3 regions of the Psychromonas sp. L1A2 genome follow, and region 1 is predicted to be linked to each of the others. Evidence: predicted binding sites of a transcription regulator. Region 1 holds the regulator's gene; each other region holds the start of a gene.
What was found. The regulator sigma-54, encoded in region 1, starts transcription at its own class of promoters, with help from an activator protein. The targets are predictions, from matches to a motif close to GTTGGCACGNNNNTNGNNT.
Positions count from the first base shown of each region.

Region 2: glnA (glutamate--ammonia ligase) is a predicted target of sigma-54. The motif match lies at 3,778-3,796, and genes of this name have one in related genera.
Region 3: GQR59_RS02920 (LPP20 family lipoprotein) is a predicted target of sigma-54. The motif match lies at 1,046-1,064, and genes of this name have one in related genera.

Region 1 is NZ_WUAG01000001.1:524,080-529,979, forward strand. Features, by position in the region: gene rapZ (RNase adapter RapZ) at 1-4, opposite strand, end outside; gene ptsN (PTS IIA-like nitrogen regulatory protein PtsN) at 21-464, opposite strand; gene GQR59_RS02260 (RNA polymerase factor sigma-54) at 562-2,007, opposite strand; gene lptB (LPS export ABC transporter ATP-binding protein) at 2,041-2,766, opposite strand; gene lptA (lipopolysaccharide transport periplasmic protein LptA) at 2,769-3,323, opposite strand; gene lptC (LPS export ABC transporter periplasmic protein LptC) at 3,310-3,873, opposite strand; gene kdsC (3-deoxy-manno-octulosonate-8-phosphatase KdsC) at 3,874-4,422, opposite strand; gene GQR59_RS02285 (ATP-binding cassette domain-containing protein) at 4,789-5,595, shown strand; gene mlaE (lipid asymmetry maintenance ABC transporter permease subunit MlaE) at 5,595-5,900, shown strand, end outside.
Region 2 is NZ_WUAG01000002.1:1,513,031-1,518,930, reverse strand. Features, by position in the region: gene GQR59_RS16885 (glutamine synthetase III family protein) at 1-2,055, opposite strand, end outside; gene glnA (glutamate--ammonia ligase) at 2,262-3,680, opposite strand; gene typA (translational GTPase TypA) at 4,133-5,900, shown strand, end outside.
Region 3 is NZ_WUAG01000001.1:669,517-675,416, forward strand. Features, by position in the region: gene GQR59_RS02910 (flagellar assembly protein T N-terminal domain-containing protein) at 1-131, opposite strand, end outside; gene GQR59_RS02915 (FlgO family outer membrane protein) at 253-1,011, shown strand; gene GQR59_RS02920 (LPP20 family lipoprotein) at 1,250-1,729, shown strand; gene flgN (flagellar protein FlgN) at 1,895-2,314, opposite strand; gene flgM (flagellar biosynthesis anti-sigma factor FlgM) at 2,339-2,659, opposite strand; gene flgA (flagellar basal body P-ring formation chaperone FlgA) at 2,735-3,424, opposite strand; gene GQR59_RS02940 (chemotaxis protein) at 3,535-4,449, shown strand; gene GQR59_RS02945 (CheR family methyltransferase) at 4,571-5,404, shown strand; gene flgB (flagellar basal body rod protein FlgB) at 5,709-5,900, shown strand, end outside.

The sequences.
Region 1 (5,900 bases):
TCATATCTACTCCTGTGATTTTATAACGTCAGTAATTCAAATAACTCTTGGTTGCTTTGCGCACTTCGTAATTGGCGTAAAAACTGTTTATCTAGTAACTTTTGACTTATTTCTGATAAGGCAGAAAGGTATTGCTTACAAAGATCTTCTGGCACGAATATAGCAAATAATATATCGACTTTATTACCGTCATATGAATCATAATCAATGCCTGTTTCACATTGTAGAAAGACTGCTGTTGCTGGTAATTCACTAGAAATTTTGACGTGAGGAATAGCGATACCTGAGCCTACTCCCGTCGACCCAATTTTCTCTCGTGCAATCAAGCTTTCGAATAACTCTTGCGCATCTAAGTTTAATTCTTTAGCCGCAATAAGACTGATTTTTTCTAAAGCACCTTTTTTACTAGTGCAGGCAGTTTGGCAGAATACTGAATCTTTATTTAATAAAGTAGATATTTTCATAATATATAGTTTAACTGTACTTAATGGACGCGCGAGTTTAGCAGGTTAGCATTAAATAACTATAGTTAATCCCAATTTTATTTGCGTTGCTCACTAATTAAAGTAATTGCTTTCGCTGGTTAGAAGGTGGAATACCTAATGATTCTCGGTACTTAGCAATAGTACGTCTTGCTACTTGAATACCTTTTTCTTCTAATAACTGCGTTATTTTGTTATCACTTAAAGGTTTAGTCGTTAATTCTGCGGCAACGAGCTTTTTAATTAAAGCACGGATAGCTGTTGATGAACATTCACCACCGCCATCGGTTGCAACATGACTCGAAAAGAAAAACTTCAATTCATAAATGCCACGAGGAGTATGCATAAACTTCTGCGTAGTCACTCGAGAAATGGTTGATTCATGCATTTCGACTTCAAAGGCAACATCATTTAAAACCATTGGTTTCATCGACTCATCGCCGTATTCAAAGAAAGCTTGTTGTTGTTGCACAATACAGTTCGATACTTTTAATAGTGTTTCATTGCGGTTTTCTAAGCTTTTGATGAACCATTTCGCTTCTTGCAAATGGCCTTTAATGAATTGAGAATCGGTTTTACTGATGTTACCTGAGCACATATTTGCGTATTGTTGGTTAATCGATAAATTAGGATCGCAATCTTGATTTAATGAAACTCGCCATTGTCCTTGAATCTTTTTAACATAGACATCTGGAATAATATATTGTGTTTCACTTGTTTCAACACCATTACCTGGTCGAGGTTCTAAGCTTTGAATTAAGCGCATGATTTCTGCAAGTTGTGCTTCTTTGAATTTACTTTTACGTGCAAGTGTTCTGTAATCCCTGTTACCAAGAAGATCCATGTACTGTTCAAGTATTTGAATAGCTTCGTCACGCCATTGCGTTGTATTCGGTAATTGGCGAAGTTGAATTTGTAAACACTCTTGAGTGGTACGAGCCGCGACACCTAGTGGATCGAAATGTTGGATTCGTTTTAATACTACCTCTACTTCATCTAATTCCAAATCTTCTAAATCAGCTTTTAAGCTATCTAAAATACTTTCACAGTCAGTGGTCAAATATCCTGACTCATCAATAGAATCGATAATTGCCATTGCAATGACTTGATCCGTTTCAGTAAAAGGCGTTAATTGCATTTGCCATAATAAATGGTCTTGTAGAGAAGTCGAAGATTCTCCCTGATAGACTGTACTTTCACCGTCATAAGCAACAGCACTAGAGGTGTTACCTGTAATAGGCGTAGAGTTATAAGATTCTTCCCATTCTTTTTCTGCAGGAAGATCATCTGAAAATTCTTGTTGGGAAATGGCTTCTGAAGTATCAACTTCACTGCTATCAGCTTCTTTGACTAACTCTTCAGTACCCGTTTGATCATCTTGCTCTAAAAGAGGATTTGAATCTAATGCGTTTTGAATCTCCTGTTGGAGATCGAGCGTTGATAGCTGCAATAGTTTTATTGCTTGCTGTAATTGAGGGGTCATCGCTAATTGCTGACCCATTTTCAATTGTAAACCCTGTTTCATCAAAACATATCTTCCTGAACGTATGGTTACGATTTAAAGTTTAAACTCTTCACCTAGATAAACGCGCTTCACATGGTCGTTTGCTAATATCTCGTCTTGTGTGCCTACGGCTATGATTTCTCCGTGGCTCACTATATATGAATGCTCACAAACATCTAATGTTTCTCTTACATTATGGTCTGTAATCAGTACGCCTAGACCGCGATCACGTAATTGTTGAATAATATTTTTTATATCAATGACCGATATAGGGTCAACCCCTGCAAAGGGCTCATCTAACAAGATAAATTTTGGCTCAGTTGCTAGTGCTCGTGCAATTTCTACACGTCGTCGTTCACCACCAGATAAACTCATTCCTTTACTGTTACGGATATGGGTGATGTGAAATTCTTCTAACAGTGTATTTAGCTTTTCATCTCGTTGTGGCTGCGTTAGTTCTTTACGAGTCTGCAAAATCCCCATAATATTTTCAGTCACGGTTAAGCGGCGGAATATAGAGGCTTCTTGTGGTAGGTAGCCAATACCTTTTTGTGCTCGAATATGCATCGGATCGCTAGAGATATCTTCGTCATCGATAACGATACTGCCATGGTCTTGTTTAACGAGCCCAACAACCATATAAAAAGAGGTTGTTTTTCCCGCTCCATTGGGACCTAATAAACCAACTATCTCGCCTGTTTTAACTGTTAGGCCGACACCATTTACAACAGTACGTCCTTTATAACTTTTAACTAATCCGCTTGCTCGTAATTCTGCCATATTTACTGTTCTCCAGTCGTTTTTGGAGTAGAAGATTTAGTTGAATCTGTGCTTTTGTCTTTTTCAAACTGAGCCGGCAAAAAGACTGTTTGTACACGTTCTTTTTTGCTTTGATCGGTCGTGACATTCAGTTCTTGGCTTTCTAAGAAATAAACTATTTCACCACCATTTACCTGACTATCTAATTGTTTCACTTGTGCGCTTTTAGATAATGTTATTTTGCCTTTTGCGACTTCATAACTGATATTTTTTGCTTCTGCATCAAGTGGTTTTCCATCATCTTGTATTTGATGAAATGTTGCTACATTACCTTCTGCAATCATAATTTCATGATTGGGTTTAGTACCACGGATAACCGTTAGTTTATCTGCCGTAATTTTAATGGAGCCTTGCGTAAGTAAAACCTCATCAGTAAAAACGACTGTGTTAGTTTTCAAACTTGCATGTTGTTTTATAGAAGAAACATGAATAGGTTGATCGAAATCAGACTCTAATGCTGAAGCATTTACATTAAACAGCGAAATAGTAAGTAAAACTGTTAATTTATTTAGATTCATTAAGGTATACCGCTTTTATATTAGAATTAAGTTTCATTTCTTCTGTGACCATTGATGCCCAAAATCCAACACCTTCTTGTTTAACTTGTGGTCCTGTCCATGTGACTTTTTGGTCGCTGCTAATTTCTTTACTATCCAGTTGCAATGTTGCTTGAGCTGTAGACATTGTTTGTACTAATTGATCTTTACTGAGATTCTCAACTAAAACGTCTCCTGATAATAGTAAGTTATATTTTTCTGTCAATGTGCCTGTTTTACTGGTTAATTGCCATGTTGTTATAACATCTGTTTTTTTATCTTTGGTATAAACAATCACTTTAGGATATTCAAATAAAGTGGTGTCATTTTCAGGGTAATTAGTCATTTTCTCTGCAAACACACGATAATCATTAAAGCCAAACTCATCGTAATGGTTACTTTGTACATCGTCAGCAATATAACTAGGATGATGATCAGGAAGAGATGGAAGTTCTGTATCTGGTTTTACATATATCCATACTATAAATGCAACTAATAGGGCTATAAAAGGAATGCTCTTGCGTTTGTTCATTTATTCGCTTTTACCTTGAGTCATTGAAAGTTGTCCATGGCATTGTAAAAATAAGTCACAAATTTCACGTACTGCTCCAAATCCACCTTTAACGGTTGTCACTAGATCCGCCTTTTGTAAAACCAATGGATGAGCGTCATTAACCGCTATTCCTAAGCCTGACTGTTCCATGACTGGTAAGTCTACAACATCGTCACCGATGTAAGCCGTTTGCTCGGGTGTTAGATTGAGTTTTTCTAATAATGAGTTGTAAACACTTAACTTATCATCTTTGCCTTGATAAATGTGTTTAATACCTAGAGCAGACATTCTATTTTCAACTATATTAGATTGTCGACCAGTAATGATAGCTACTTCTATACCTTGCTGCATTATAGCTTTAAGTCCAAATCCATCTTTTGTATGGAATGCTTTAAGTTCTTCACCATCATTGCCTAAATAAATTCGACCATCAGAAAATACACCATCAACATCACAGACAAAGAGCTTTATTTTTTTCGCTTGTTGAAAAACCTCGGTGCTGATTTTTCCATAAGGGGTATCAATCATTTATCGACTCTTTTTAAGATGCTAGTAATTTATTATGAAAATATCAAAGTACACACAGTAAGGCGAGCATTGTTTATTTCAAATTCAAAATATGTGCCAATCATAACAAGACTACTTACCATTAAATAGATTAAACAGTATTAATGTCGTTATTAATGTCATAATTATCGAAACTATCATAAAGATAGTTTGTCAGAAAAGAGTCACAAGTAACATTAGACGCTTGCTAAATTTAGCTTATTTACCTTTTTATAGGTAAAATCCAATCTAAATTACTATTTTACTACGATTTAGTCCGATTATTAATTGCCTTTCATGGTGGAGTTATTAGACTGAGCTTTCTTTTTCTTAGAGAAAAATGTATTTATGCCAACACAACACATTGTAATTAATCAACTTAGCTTTACGCGCCAACAAAAGAAAATTTTTGATAAGCTCGATATGCAATTTGAACAAGGTAAAATCACCGCTGTGCTTGGACCAAGTGGCATTGGTAAAACGACTTTACTAAAACTGATTGGTGGGCAAATTCCTGTCGATAGTGGAGAAGTTATCTTCAATGGCACTTCAATTCATGAATGTTCTGAAAAAGCGCTTTATCAAGCACGTAAAAAAATGGGCATGTTATTTCAAAGTGGCGCGTTGTTTAATGATTTAAGCGTATTTGAAAATGTGGCGTTCCCATTACGTGAACATACCCACCTAGACGAGAAACTGTTATCAACATTAGTATTGATGAAGCTTAATGCAGTTGGTTTACGTGGTGCTAAAGATTTATATCCTTCTCAGTTATCAGGAGGAATGGCTCGACGTGTTGCACTAGCCCGCGCGATTGCTTTAGATCCTGAGGTCATTATGTATGACGAACCTTTTACAGGACAAGATCCTATCTCAATGAATGTATTGTTAAAGTTAGTTAAACAGCTTAACGATACATTAGGTTTAACATCTATTATTGTTTCACATGATGTTAATGAAGTTTTATCGATTGCAGATAACGTTTACGTGTTTGCTGATAAAAAAATTATTGCTGAAGGCACTGTAGATGAAGTGTTAGCACAAAAAGATAATGCATTATTACAACAGTTTTTAGCGGGAGCGGTTCAAGGACCAGTTCCATTTCATATGCCTGCTAATGATTACCGAGCAGATTTAGAAGAGGTAAATCGATAATGTATCAATACCTTACACAAGTATTACAAAATACTGGTGCCTATACTTTGCAATCCATACAAGGTATCGGGAAGTCAGCGGTAATGTTTTACCGCACCTTATTCGCGAAACCCCATCCTAAACTATTTCATTTATGTGTTGCACAAGTTTATCAGTTAGGGATTTTGTCATTACCTATTATTATAACTGCTGGTCTTTTTATTGGTATGGTACTGAGCTTACAAGGTTATTATGTTTTGGTAGACTATGCTGCGGAAGAAAGTTTAGGCAGTATGGTTGCCTTGTCACTTTTACGTGAACTTGGG
Region 2 (5,900 bases), on a different contig from region 1:
GGCGCTATGGCGCATATGAGCTTCTGTATCTGCAAAGTCATGTTTAGCAGTTTCAGTTTCAAGTTTCGCAACTGAAGCTAATAGACCATTAATATGTTCAGCGATTTGTTTTGCAATCGTTGAATCTAATTCAATACCTAGATCTAGCGTTGAAGCAGAAGCAAGCGTTAGCTCAGATACATAAGTGATCGCAGCTGGGTAGATTTTAGTTTTAGCAATGTCTATTACTAGTTTAGCTTCAACTTCAATCGCTAAGTTGTATTGTTCAGCATACACTTCGTAACGGCTTTCTAGTTCAACCGCAGTTAAAACACCTGTTTTTGTGAATAACTCAATAACTTCTTTAGATTTGAAAGCGGGTAATGCATCAGCAGTCGTAGGGATGTTTTGTAAACCACGTTCTTCAACAGCCGCTTTATGCCATTCTGAAGAATAACCGTCACCGCCAAATACAGCGTTACCGTGTAGTTCCATTAACTCTTTTAATACTGTGATAACAGCAGCCGTTTGATCTTGTGTTTTTAATGCAGCTTCTAACTTCTCAGCAATCCAGTTTAATGAATCAGCAAGCATTGTATTCATTGCAACTAATGGGCCTGATACAGATTGTTCAGAACCTACCGCGCGGAATTCAAAACGGTTACCAGTGAATGCAAATGGAGACGTACGGTTACGGTCACCTGGATCACGGTCAAAGTTAAGAATTTGAGAAAGACCAAGATCCATCTCGCCGCCTTGAGTACAAGTTGTTAGTTTACCTGTTTTGATCTCATCAAATACTTTCTCTAACTGGTCACCTAGGTAAACAGAAAGAATAGCCGGTGGAGCTTCATTGGCACCTAAACGATGGTCATTACCAGCAGAAGCAATAACCGCACGTAATAATGGACCATATTTATGTACACCACGAATAACGGCACCACAGAATAATAGGAACTGTAGGTTTTTATGAGGTGTTTTACCTGGGTCAAGTAAGTTACCTTGTGTGCTGTTACCAACAGACCAGTTAACGTGTTTACCTGAACCATTTACACCTGCGAATGGTTTTTCATGTAATAGACATAGGAAACCGTGCTCTTTAGCCGTTTGCTTCATCATTGTCATTAGTAATTGCTGTTGGTCTGCGCCTACGTTAGCTGCGCCGTAGTAAGGTGCAATTTCAAATTGTCCTGGTGCTACTTCGTTATGGTGTGTTTTAGCTGGGATACCTAACTTGTATAGTTTGTCTTCAAAATCTTGCATGAACACTTGTACACGTGCTGGTATTGCACCAAAGTAGTGATCATCAAACTGTTGACCTTTAGCTGGCGCTGCACCGAATAAAGTACGACCTGCTAGTAGTAAATCTGGACGTGCATTTGCGAAGTTTTCATCAATTAAGAAATATTCTTGCTCAGGACCACAGCTTGAATCTAATGCTGCAACGTTCTTTTCGCCCATTAATTTCAATACTTTTTGTGCTGCATCATTCATTGCTGAATTTGAGCGAAGTAGTGGAATTTTCTTATCAAGTGCTTCACCAGTCCAAGACATGAAAACACTTGGAATCATTAATGTTGCACCATTTGCTGTTTGTTGAATATAAGCAGGGCTTGTTGGATCCCATGCTGTATAACCACGTGCAGCATTAGTCATACGTAGGCTACCATTAGGGAAAGAAGAACCATCTGGTTCACCCTTAATTAATAGGCTACCAGTAAATTCATTGATCGCATTACCGTCAGAGTTTGTCAGAATAAAGGCATCGTGCTTTTCTGCGGTAATATTTGTCATTGGATAGAATACGTGAGAGAAAAACTTAGCGCCTTTTGCTAAAGCCCAATCTTTCATTGCAGCAGCAATGATATCAGCTGTTGCATTATCTAATGCTTCACCAGTCTTAACCGTTTTTTTAATCGCTTTAAATGCATTTTTTGATACCGCTTCTTCCATTTTAGCTAGATTGAATACATCAGTAGCCCAAATTTGATTTAGTGGTTCAGTTTGAGCGACCTCTTTTGGTGCACGGTTAGTAATTTGTTCAATTGCTTGAAGACGGACTTGATTTCCACTCATGTATTGCTCCTTGCCGCAGTAGTAGTACTGCTTGTTTAATAGCTTGGTTATTTTTATAGGATAATTATAAAAACACATGCTTGTAATAAGCAAAAAATAGGCCACTTTTATTTTTTGAAATAAAGCAGTGAAAATGAAGAGGATAGAACGAAAAAAGGACCGCGTATGCGATCCTTTTGGAGTATTGGTTGTATTAAATTTTTATATTATACGCTGTAGTATAAATCGAACTCTTTTGGATGCGTTGCTTGTGATACAGCTTGGCATTCCGCAGTTTTTAGCTCAATGAACGCATCAATAGCTTCATTTGAGAATACGCCACCTTCAACAAGGAAGTCACGGTCAGCATCTAGCGCAGCAAGTGCTTCTTCAAAAGAAACAGCAACTTGTGGAATTGCATCAGCTTCTTCTTTAGGTAGGTCGTATAAATCTTTATCTAAAGAGTCACCAGGGTGGATCTTGTTTTTGATACCGTCAAGACCAGCCATCAACATTGCAGAGAAACCTAAGTAAGGGTTCATTGTTGGATCTGGGAAACGTACTTCAATACGTGCTGCGCGTGCAGTAGGTACAATTGGAATACGGATAGATGCAGAACGGTTACCAGCAGAGTATGCAAGCATTACTGGTGCTTCAAAACCTGGAATAAGACGTTTGTACGAGTTAGTTGACGCATTAGTGAATGCATTAAGCGCTTTAGCGTGCTTGATGATACCACCGATGTAATAAAGTGCCATTTCAGATAGGCCGCCGTATTGGTCACCTGAGAACAAGTTAACACCGTCTTTACCTAAAGATTGGTGACAATGGTTACCAGAACCGTTATCGCCAACCAGTGGTTTAGGCATAAAGGTAGCAGTTTGACCGTATGCATGAGCAACGTTATGAACTACATACTTGTAAATTTGAATTTCATCTGCTTTTTCAACCATAGTATTGAAACGACAGGCGATTTCATTTTGGCCAGCAGTAGCAACTTCGTGGTGATGCGCTTCAACAACTAAGCCCATTTCTTCCATGATTAAACACATAGCAGAACGGATGTTTTGAGCTGAGTCAACGGGTGCTACTGGGAAGTAACCACCTTTGATGCCTGGGCGGTGACCCGTGTTGCCTTCTTCATAAGAAGTACCTGAGTTCCATGCTGCTTCTTTTGCATCTACTGAGTAAAACGCACCCGCAATGCTGTTACCGTATTTAACGTCGTCAAATAGGAAGAATTCTGGTTCTGGACCAAATAATACAGTATCAGCAATACCTGTTGAACGCATGTATGCTTCAGCGCGCTTAGCTACTGAGCGAGGGTCACGGTCGTAACCTAACATTGTTTTTGGTTCTAATACGTCACAACGTAAGTTTAACGTCGCATCGTCTGTAAATGGGTCAAGTACTGCAGTTGAAGGAACTGGCATAAGCACCATGTCAGAATCTTGAATGCCTTTCCAGCCTGCGATTGAAGAACCGTCGAACATCTTGCCTTCTTCAAAAAAGTCTTCAGTTACTTGGTGATGTGGAACTGATACGTGTTGTTCTTTACCATGTGTATCAGTAAAGCGTAAATCTACGAATTTTACGTCTTGCTCTTTGATTAGAGTTAGAACGTCTTGAATTGTTTGTACAGACATGTTGTAGAACCTCATTTGACATCGAAAATTGTAGTGATGATAAAATAGAACTCATCAATGAAACTTACCATCAATCTAGATTTATTACACATTAAATTAGCTAATAATATGCCAAGTTAACAAAACCTATTATACCGAGGTTTTTGTTTTACGATATGGTGCAATATTTTATTTTTCGCACCAATGTGGTGCTTTGGTGCTCTTTTTTGGTGCCTCTGAAGTGGGGCGTCTGACTTAGCTCTATTTTTTCTTACTTTTAAGCATTTAAGCTAACTGTGACCGACTTAAAACTTTCTATTTTTGAAATTATGTTTACAATGTGCGCACATTTGGCTATATCACTTTAAGTGCTTCCATAGCCTAAACCTTTTTGTACCAATTAAATAAAAATAGGACGTTTCTGTTTTTATTTAATTGGTATTTTTAATTAGTAGTTATTTTTGAGGCGCATCATGTCGTTAGATAAATTAAGAAATATAGCCATCATTGCTCACGTTGACCATGGTAAAACAACATTGGTTGATAAACTGTTAGAGCAGTCTGGTACTTTAGATTCACGTGGTGATAATGAAGAACGTGTAATGGATTCTAACGATCTTGAAAAAGAACGTGGTATTACTATCCTTGCAAAAAATACAGCGATTGTATGGAATGATTACCATATCAACATCGTAGATACGCCAGGACATGCCGATTTCGGTGGTGAAGTAGAACGTATTCTATCTATGGTAGACAGTGTTTGTCTTATCGTTGATGCGGTTGATGGTCCAATGCCACAAACTCGCTTTGTAACGCAAAAAGCATTTGCACACGGTCTTAAGCCAATTGTTGTTATCAACAAAATTGATAAGCCTGGCGCTCGTCCTGAATGGGTAATGGATCAAGTATTTGATTTATTTGACAACCTAGGCGCGACTGATGAGCAATTAGACTTCCAAGTTGTTTATGCTTCTGCATTAAACGGTTGGGCAAGTACTGATATGGACACTCAAAAAGATAACATGGAAGATTTATTCCAAACTATCGTTGATACTGTTGCTCCACCAGAAGCGGATCGCGATGGCGATTTCCAAATGCAAATCTCTCAACTTGATTACAACTCTTACGTAGGTGTTATCGGTGTTGGTCGTATTACACGTGGTCACGTTAAAGTAAATCAAGCTGTTACTATTATTGGTGCTGACGGTAAAGAACGTAAAGGTAAAGTAGGTCAAGTATTAGGTTACTTAGGTCTAGAACGTCATGATATTGAATACGGTGAAGCTGGCGACATTATTGCAATCAGTGGTTTAGGCGAACTTAAGATCTCTGACACTATCTGTGCACAAAACAATGTTGAAGCGATGACGCCATTAACTGTTGATGAACCAACGGTAACAATGACTTTCCAAGTAAACAACTCTCCATTCTGTGGTAAAGAAGGTAAATTCGTTACATCACGTAACATCCTTGACCGTTTGAATAAAGAGCTTGTACACAACGTTGCATTAAAAGTAGAAGAAACTGCCGATCCTGATAAATTTAAAGTATCTGGTCGTGGTGAACTACATTTAGGTATCTTAATTGAAAACATGCGTCGTGAAGGTTTTGAGCTAGCAGTATCTCGTCCTGAAGTTATCGAACGTATGATTGATGGTCAGTTACATGAGCCAATGGAAACATTGACTGTTGACTGTGAAGAAGCACATCAAGGTTCAATCATGGAACAATTAGGTATCCGTAAAGCGGAACTAACTAACATGATCCCTGATGGTAAAGGTCGCGTACGTTTAGACTTTATGATTCCAAGTCGTGGTTTAATCGGTTTCCAAACTGAGTTCATGACAATTACATCTGGTTCTGGTCTTTTATACCATAGCTTTGATCACTACGGTCTACATAAAGGCGGTACAATTGGTCAACGTCAAAATGGTGTAATGGTTTGTAATCAAACTGGTAAAGCGGTTACATACTCACTATTCTTCTTACAAGATCGTGGTCGTTTATTCCTAGGTCATGCTACTGAAGTTTACGAAGGTCAAATCATCGGTATTCATAACCGTTCAAACGATTTAACAGTTAACTGTATTCGTGGTAAGCAGCTTACTAACGTTCGTTCTTCTGGTACAGATGAAGCACAAACACTTTCACCAGCAATCATTTTAACGCTTGAACAAGCGCTTGAATTTATTGATGTTGATGAATTAGTGGAAGTAACGCCGTTAAGCATTCGTATCCGTA
Region 3 (5,900 bases), 150 kb from region 1:
CTGGATAATAAAAGTAATGTAATAAATATGATTTTTTTCATCGGAACTCTCATTTGCTTAACCGCTTTTTTAATACTGTGAATTAAAGTTTTCTTATTATTTAAAATTGTTGCTGTGATGAGAAGAAGCAAAATCTAAACCAACTTTTTCACTAACTATATTTTTACCCCTTTATGATTAATTATCTAAAGTTTTGAATGTTATTGCCGATAATATTTTAGGATAAAAAATTTATTACCAAGGCGGACTTTAATGAAAAAATTATTGGTTATTTCTACATTGATTATGATATTACAAGGTTGTACATCATCTCATTCTTCATTGCATCAAGAGTCTGCCGCTATTTTCGCTATAGAGGAAGCGAGGACGAATGAGAATTACCTTTATTATTATATAGCCCATTCTTTTAGTGGAGGTGATATTAATAATGAGGATAGTGACCAAGCAGATGTTCAGACTGATTCTAGTGGTTACGGTCATCTTTATACATTTAATGGAAAAAAGTCACTTATATTGTCAGAGGTCGTCAGTAAAATGGCAGACCAATTACTTTTTAATTATGAGGCTCCTTTTAGCCGTGAATCAATTGCACTAACATCATTGGTGGATTTAAATGATCATGATAATACAAGTTGGTTAGGACAGACTATTTCTGAGCAATTTTTTCATGAGTTACATATTAGAAAGTTACGTGTAATTGATTATAAATTAATGGGCAATATTCAAGTCACCAATGATGGTGAGTTTGGTATGACAAGGGATTGGAAAAAGCTTAAAAAAAATGTCGATGTAAGCCGAATCTTAACAGGCACTTTATCTCGTAACGAGGAAGGTGTTATTGTTAATATTCGTATCGTCAATGCTCTTAATAATGTAGTTGAATCAACAAGTAGTGCTTTTATTCCTCATCGAATTTTTGTTGGTGGTCGTTATGATTATACTCCAAAACGTTATATATTACGTAATAGTGAACGTGATAGTAGCCAGTCACTTGTTCGTTTAGTTGAATAAAACTTAATATAAATACTTTATTAATAAAACAGGCTTAGGCCTGTTTTTTGCTTTTTAATCTTTATTCTTTACCTCTTACCAGAGTGCTTTATTAATCAGTTTTAACCTATTATATCGATACTCTTAGGTTTTTATTTTATTAGATTAAATTTAGGTATGTTTATTGCTTTATTTTTGAATGTAAAAATATTCATCGATAGGCAATTATTGCCAGTTAAAAACTATTAAGGAGTTATTCATGCTTAAATTAAATCAATATGGTCAGAGAACATTTACTTTGAGCATATTGTCTGGCGTATTATTGATTCTTTCTGGCTGTGTTTTTCATAAGGAGCCTGTTGAAGAGGTTGATGAATATGAGTTCGTTTCGGTAGGTTATGCGACTATGTCTGCTCAAAATGGGGCAACTGATGATATTAAAATGTTGAACGCAATTAAAGCTTCTAAGTTAGAAGCTTATAAAGAGTTGGCTGAACAGGTTTATGGTGTGATGCTTACTTCAGAGAATAGTGTGCAGGATTATCAATTGCAAAGTGGAAGGCTTAAATCAAAAGTAAAAGGTCTTGTAAGAGGAGCGAAAGTAATACGTACTTACCATGAAAGCGATTTGTATATCACTGAGTTAGGTTTAAACATGACAACATTACCGTTCTTAAAAGATGCTGAGTTTGCAAATCCAGATGATGTAATAAAAGTGCAAAGCCAAGTTTACTATTAAAGTCTCATTATTAACTTATTCATTTTAATTGAGATTAAATTTGTTTGATACGAGTTTTAGGTTTATTTAATACAACAAAATGAAATGCAAAATACGAGCTAAGTCGCTCGCATTTTTTCTGTCTCGAATATCTAACTGTTCGAATACCTTACTGTTTAATAGCGATTAAGCTTCGATGTTCTTACCTAACAAACTCCCACTATTTAACAGTCCTTTTTGATCGTAAGTAATGCTGTTTTTTCCTTTAGCTTGGGTAAGTAATTGCACCAAATGCTTATTACTTTTCATGCTCATTTCGATTAAGCGCCCATTAATTTCGTTATTTTTTTGACACTCTGTTAAATCATTTACAATATTTTGTTTTAAAGTCGATAAAATCTGATCTTGTTCGATAATTGTTAAGTTATCTTTTGTACTGATAGTTTTATTATCACTATTAATTTTTTGTAATAATTTTTGTTTATTAAAGAGAAGTGTATTTAGGTTTTCGAATGATTTTTCTTTTAAGCACTGTTTTTCTTCTTCAAGTAATTTCTGTAATACTTGAATCGATTCTAATAATTGAGAAAGTTGTTGTGTCAGCATCTTATATTCTTTTAAGTTATGGCATTAACTTGAATATGCCTTATTAAAGTCAGTTTCAAAGTTACCAATATTCTTCGCCAATTGCTCTGAATTAATTTTATAATCGCCATTTAATATTGCTGCTTTGAGTGTCTCAACACGTTTCATGTCGACTTGTGGTTCACTAGAGGTTTGTTTTTGCATATTATTTAAACTCACTGCTTGTGATGTTAACTGCACTGAGTCTTTATTTGAACTTGCGTTACTAGTATTGTCAGTTGCACTTGCATTGCCTTGTTTTTGGGTTTTATTTTGATCAATAGCAAGGTTGCTTTGTGGTGCTTGGCGGTTGATATTTATACTCATAATCGTATTCCAATTAGTCTACATAATTAATGTATCGGCAGAAATGTTAATAACTTTAGCTGAAAATGATTATTTTTAAAAAGTTACTTGTACTTCTTTTAGAGCGTAAACCGTACCAACGACAATACGTTGTGTTCGAGAGTTTTCAACTCTGACAGTGCTTCCTATATTACCATCGCTTAAGGCAATACCCGAGGCTTTTATTATTAATCCAGATTTGTTCGCTGTAATAGTGACTTTATCTCCTTCGCAAACGTAACAGATATCCTTATGACGAATGCTTTTTTTAGAAGATATATTTCTTTTTAAGCGAACGCCTCTTAATGCTTGAGCATTTGTGAAGGTGCTACCTCTAACGCGGGATTTATCTTTATAAATAAGTTCTATGTTTTTATTACTTAATATTTCACCTTTACTAATTGGGCGGCTACTAATAATTAGTGGGATTAAGGTTTGTGCTTTTACTCGAATATAAAGATCCCAAGGTGTCGCATCCAGACAAGATACTTTAACAGCGGTTTTGCTTTTTATTTTATCGCCTACAATATGACCTTGTAACGGCACTAAACATTTAGAGAAAGTAACGCGATCGGTGATAGGCATTGCCTTTATATATAACTTTTGTTCACCTGTTATCTCGAAGGTTTCTTGATATTTGTCAAAAACGAGGCTTTCAGCAAACTTTTCTATCTCTTTAGAGTAGTTATTATCTGCTAAACTGTAAGAACAGACTAGACTTAGTATCATTAAAGTAAATCGAAACAATTTAGTTACCTTATTTAAGTTAACTTATTTTATGCACATTTTACATTTTATGTAGTAAACGATTATAAAACTATTTTTTAAAAAATAACCATAACAAAAAGGGATCGAATATGGCAGGAGTTTTAGACTCAGTAAATCAACGAACTCAGTTGGTAGGGCAAAACAGACTTGAGCTATTACTTTTCAAGTTAGGTGGAATCCAACGTTATGGTATAAACGTATTCAAAGTAAGAGAGGTTTTACAATGTCCTCCTCTTACTGTTTTACCTAAATTAAATGGCGCTATTCGTGGCGTTGCTTATGTACGTGGGCAAGCAATTTCAATTATTGATTTGAACTTAGCAACCGGAGGACGGGCAATAGATGATATTGAAAATCGATTTATTATCGTCACAGAGTATAATCGTTCTGTTCAAGGTTTCTTAGTTGGATCGGTTGAGCGTATTATTAATATTAACTGGGAAGATATCTTACCGCCTCCAACAGGTAGCAGCCGATATAGTTATTTAACAGCAGTAACGGAAGTTGATAATCGTTTAGTTGAAGTATTAGATGTTGAAAAAGTACTTGATGAAATTGCGCCGGTTAATACCGAAGTAACGACACAAATTACTATCAAAAATATAAGAAATAAACGTATTTTAGTTGCTGATGATTCTTCTGTTGCTCGAAAGCAAATACAACGTACACTCACCGCCTTAGGTCTTGAGTGTGATTTAGCTAAAAATGGTAAAGAAGCATTAGATCTATTGAATGAGGTTGCTAAAACCCAACCAGTATTTGAAAAATATGCTCTGATGATCTCTGATGTGGAAATGCCTGAAATGGATGGCTATACCTTAACATCTGCAATAAAATCAAATGCCGATATGAAAGATTTGTATATCATTTTACATACCTCTTTAAGCGGGATTTTCAATCAAGCTATGGTTGAAAAAGTGGGAGCTAACGATTTTATTGCAAAATTTAACCCAGACGAGTTAGCAATAGCGGTCCAAAAAGTGGTTAATGTCGATGCTGAATAAACGCTGAAATACTATAGAATAATTGGTGACATTGTTACCCTTTTACCGTTTTATCTGGTATTTAAACTGATAAAATGAAGTCTGTTTGTTTAAAGTAACAATGAAATATGGATAATAATTAGTGAGAATTTTTTCTGATGATCTTTACAAGAAGTTTGCTGGTTTTTTAGAAAAACAGTGTGGTATCGTACTGGGTGAAAATAAACAATATCTTGTTAAGAGTCGTTTAACACCATTAATTGCTCAATTTGATTTTCCGAGTTTATCGGATCTTATAGAGAAGGTAATTACTGGTCAAAACCTTCAACTACGTAATCTAGTTGTTGATGCGATGACAACCAATGAAACGTTATGGTTTCGTGATATTTATCCTTTTGAATTATTGACGTCTAAGCTTTTTCCTGAACTGATCAAAACGAAAAGAAATATAAAAGTATGGTCAGCTGCGAGCTCTTCAGGACAAGAAGCTTATTCAATTGCAATGTCTGCAATCGAATTTGAAAAATCAAAACCAATGACTAATTTAAATATTAAAATTACTGGTACAGATATTTCTGATTCAATGCTTAATCAATGTAACCTTGGTCAATATGATTCATTAGCTTTATCTCGAGGTTTATCAGACGCTCGAAAGCGTCAGTTTTTTATTCCTGTTGATGGGCTTGGTAGTAAATTGCAAGTTAAACCTGAGGTCAAAAAATTGACTTCATTTAAGCGTCTTAACTTATTAGATAGTTATGCATCTCTTGGTAAGTTTGATTTGATTTTTTGCCGCAATGTACTGATTTATTTTTCAAATGAGGTTAAATCTCAAATATTGAATCAGTTTGCTAATGCTTTAAATCCTGATGGCTACTTGATACTTGGTGCTTCTGAGTCGTTGAATGGCTTAACTGATAGATTTGAGATGGTACGTTGTAATCCAGGTATTATATATAAACTAAAATCTAAATAATCTACTTAGTTTTTTGGTTATTTTAATTAATAATCACTAAAGAGGCAATAATTGCCTCTTTAGTGATTATTATTGATATTCAATAGTTTGAACTTTTTAGTTACTTTATGTTTGCCACTAATTATTTTTTCTTCTCTTTTAAAATCCATTTTAATTTTGTACCCCACTCTATATTTGACGCTAACTACCATAAATAGCCTGTTTTAAGCTGACATAAAGCCCGTTATTGTATTTTTATGATTTTCATACTTGTTTTTTTGTTTTTGGCACATGCTTTGCATTTACATAAACAAAGGAGAAAATTATGGCAATTAACTTTGATAAAGCATTAGGCATTTACCAGTACTCATTAGGAGTTAGAGCTCGACGTACTGAAATTTTAGCCTCTAATATCTCAAATGCTGATACACCTAATTACAAGGCTAAAGACATTAACTTTAAAGATGCCTTGAATGCAGCAAAGTCAGGTACGGGTATTTCTCTAAGCCGTACTAAC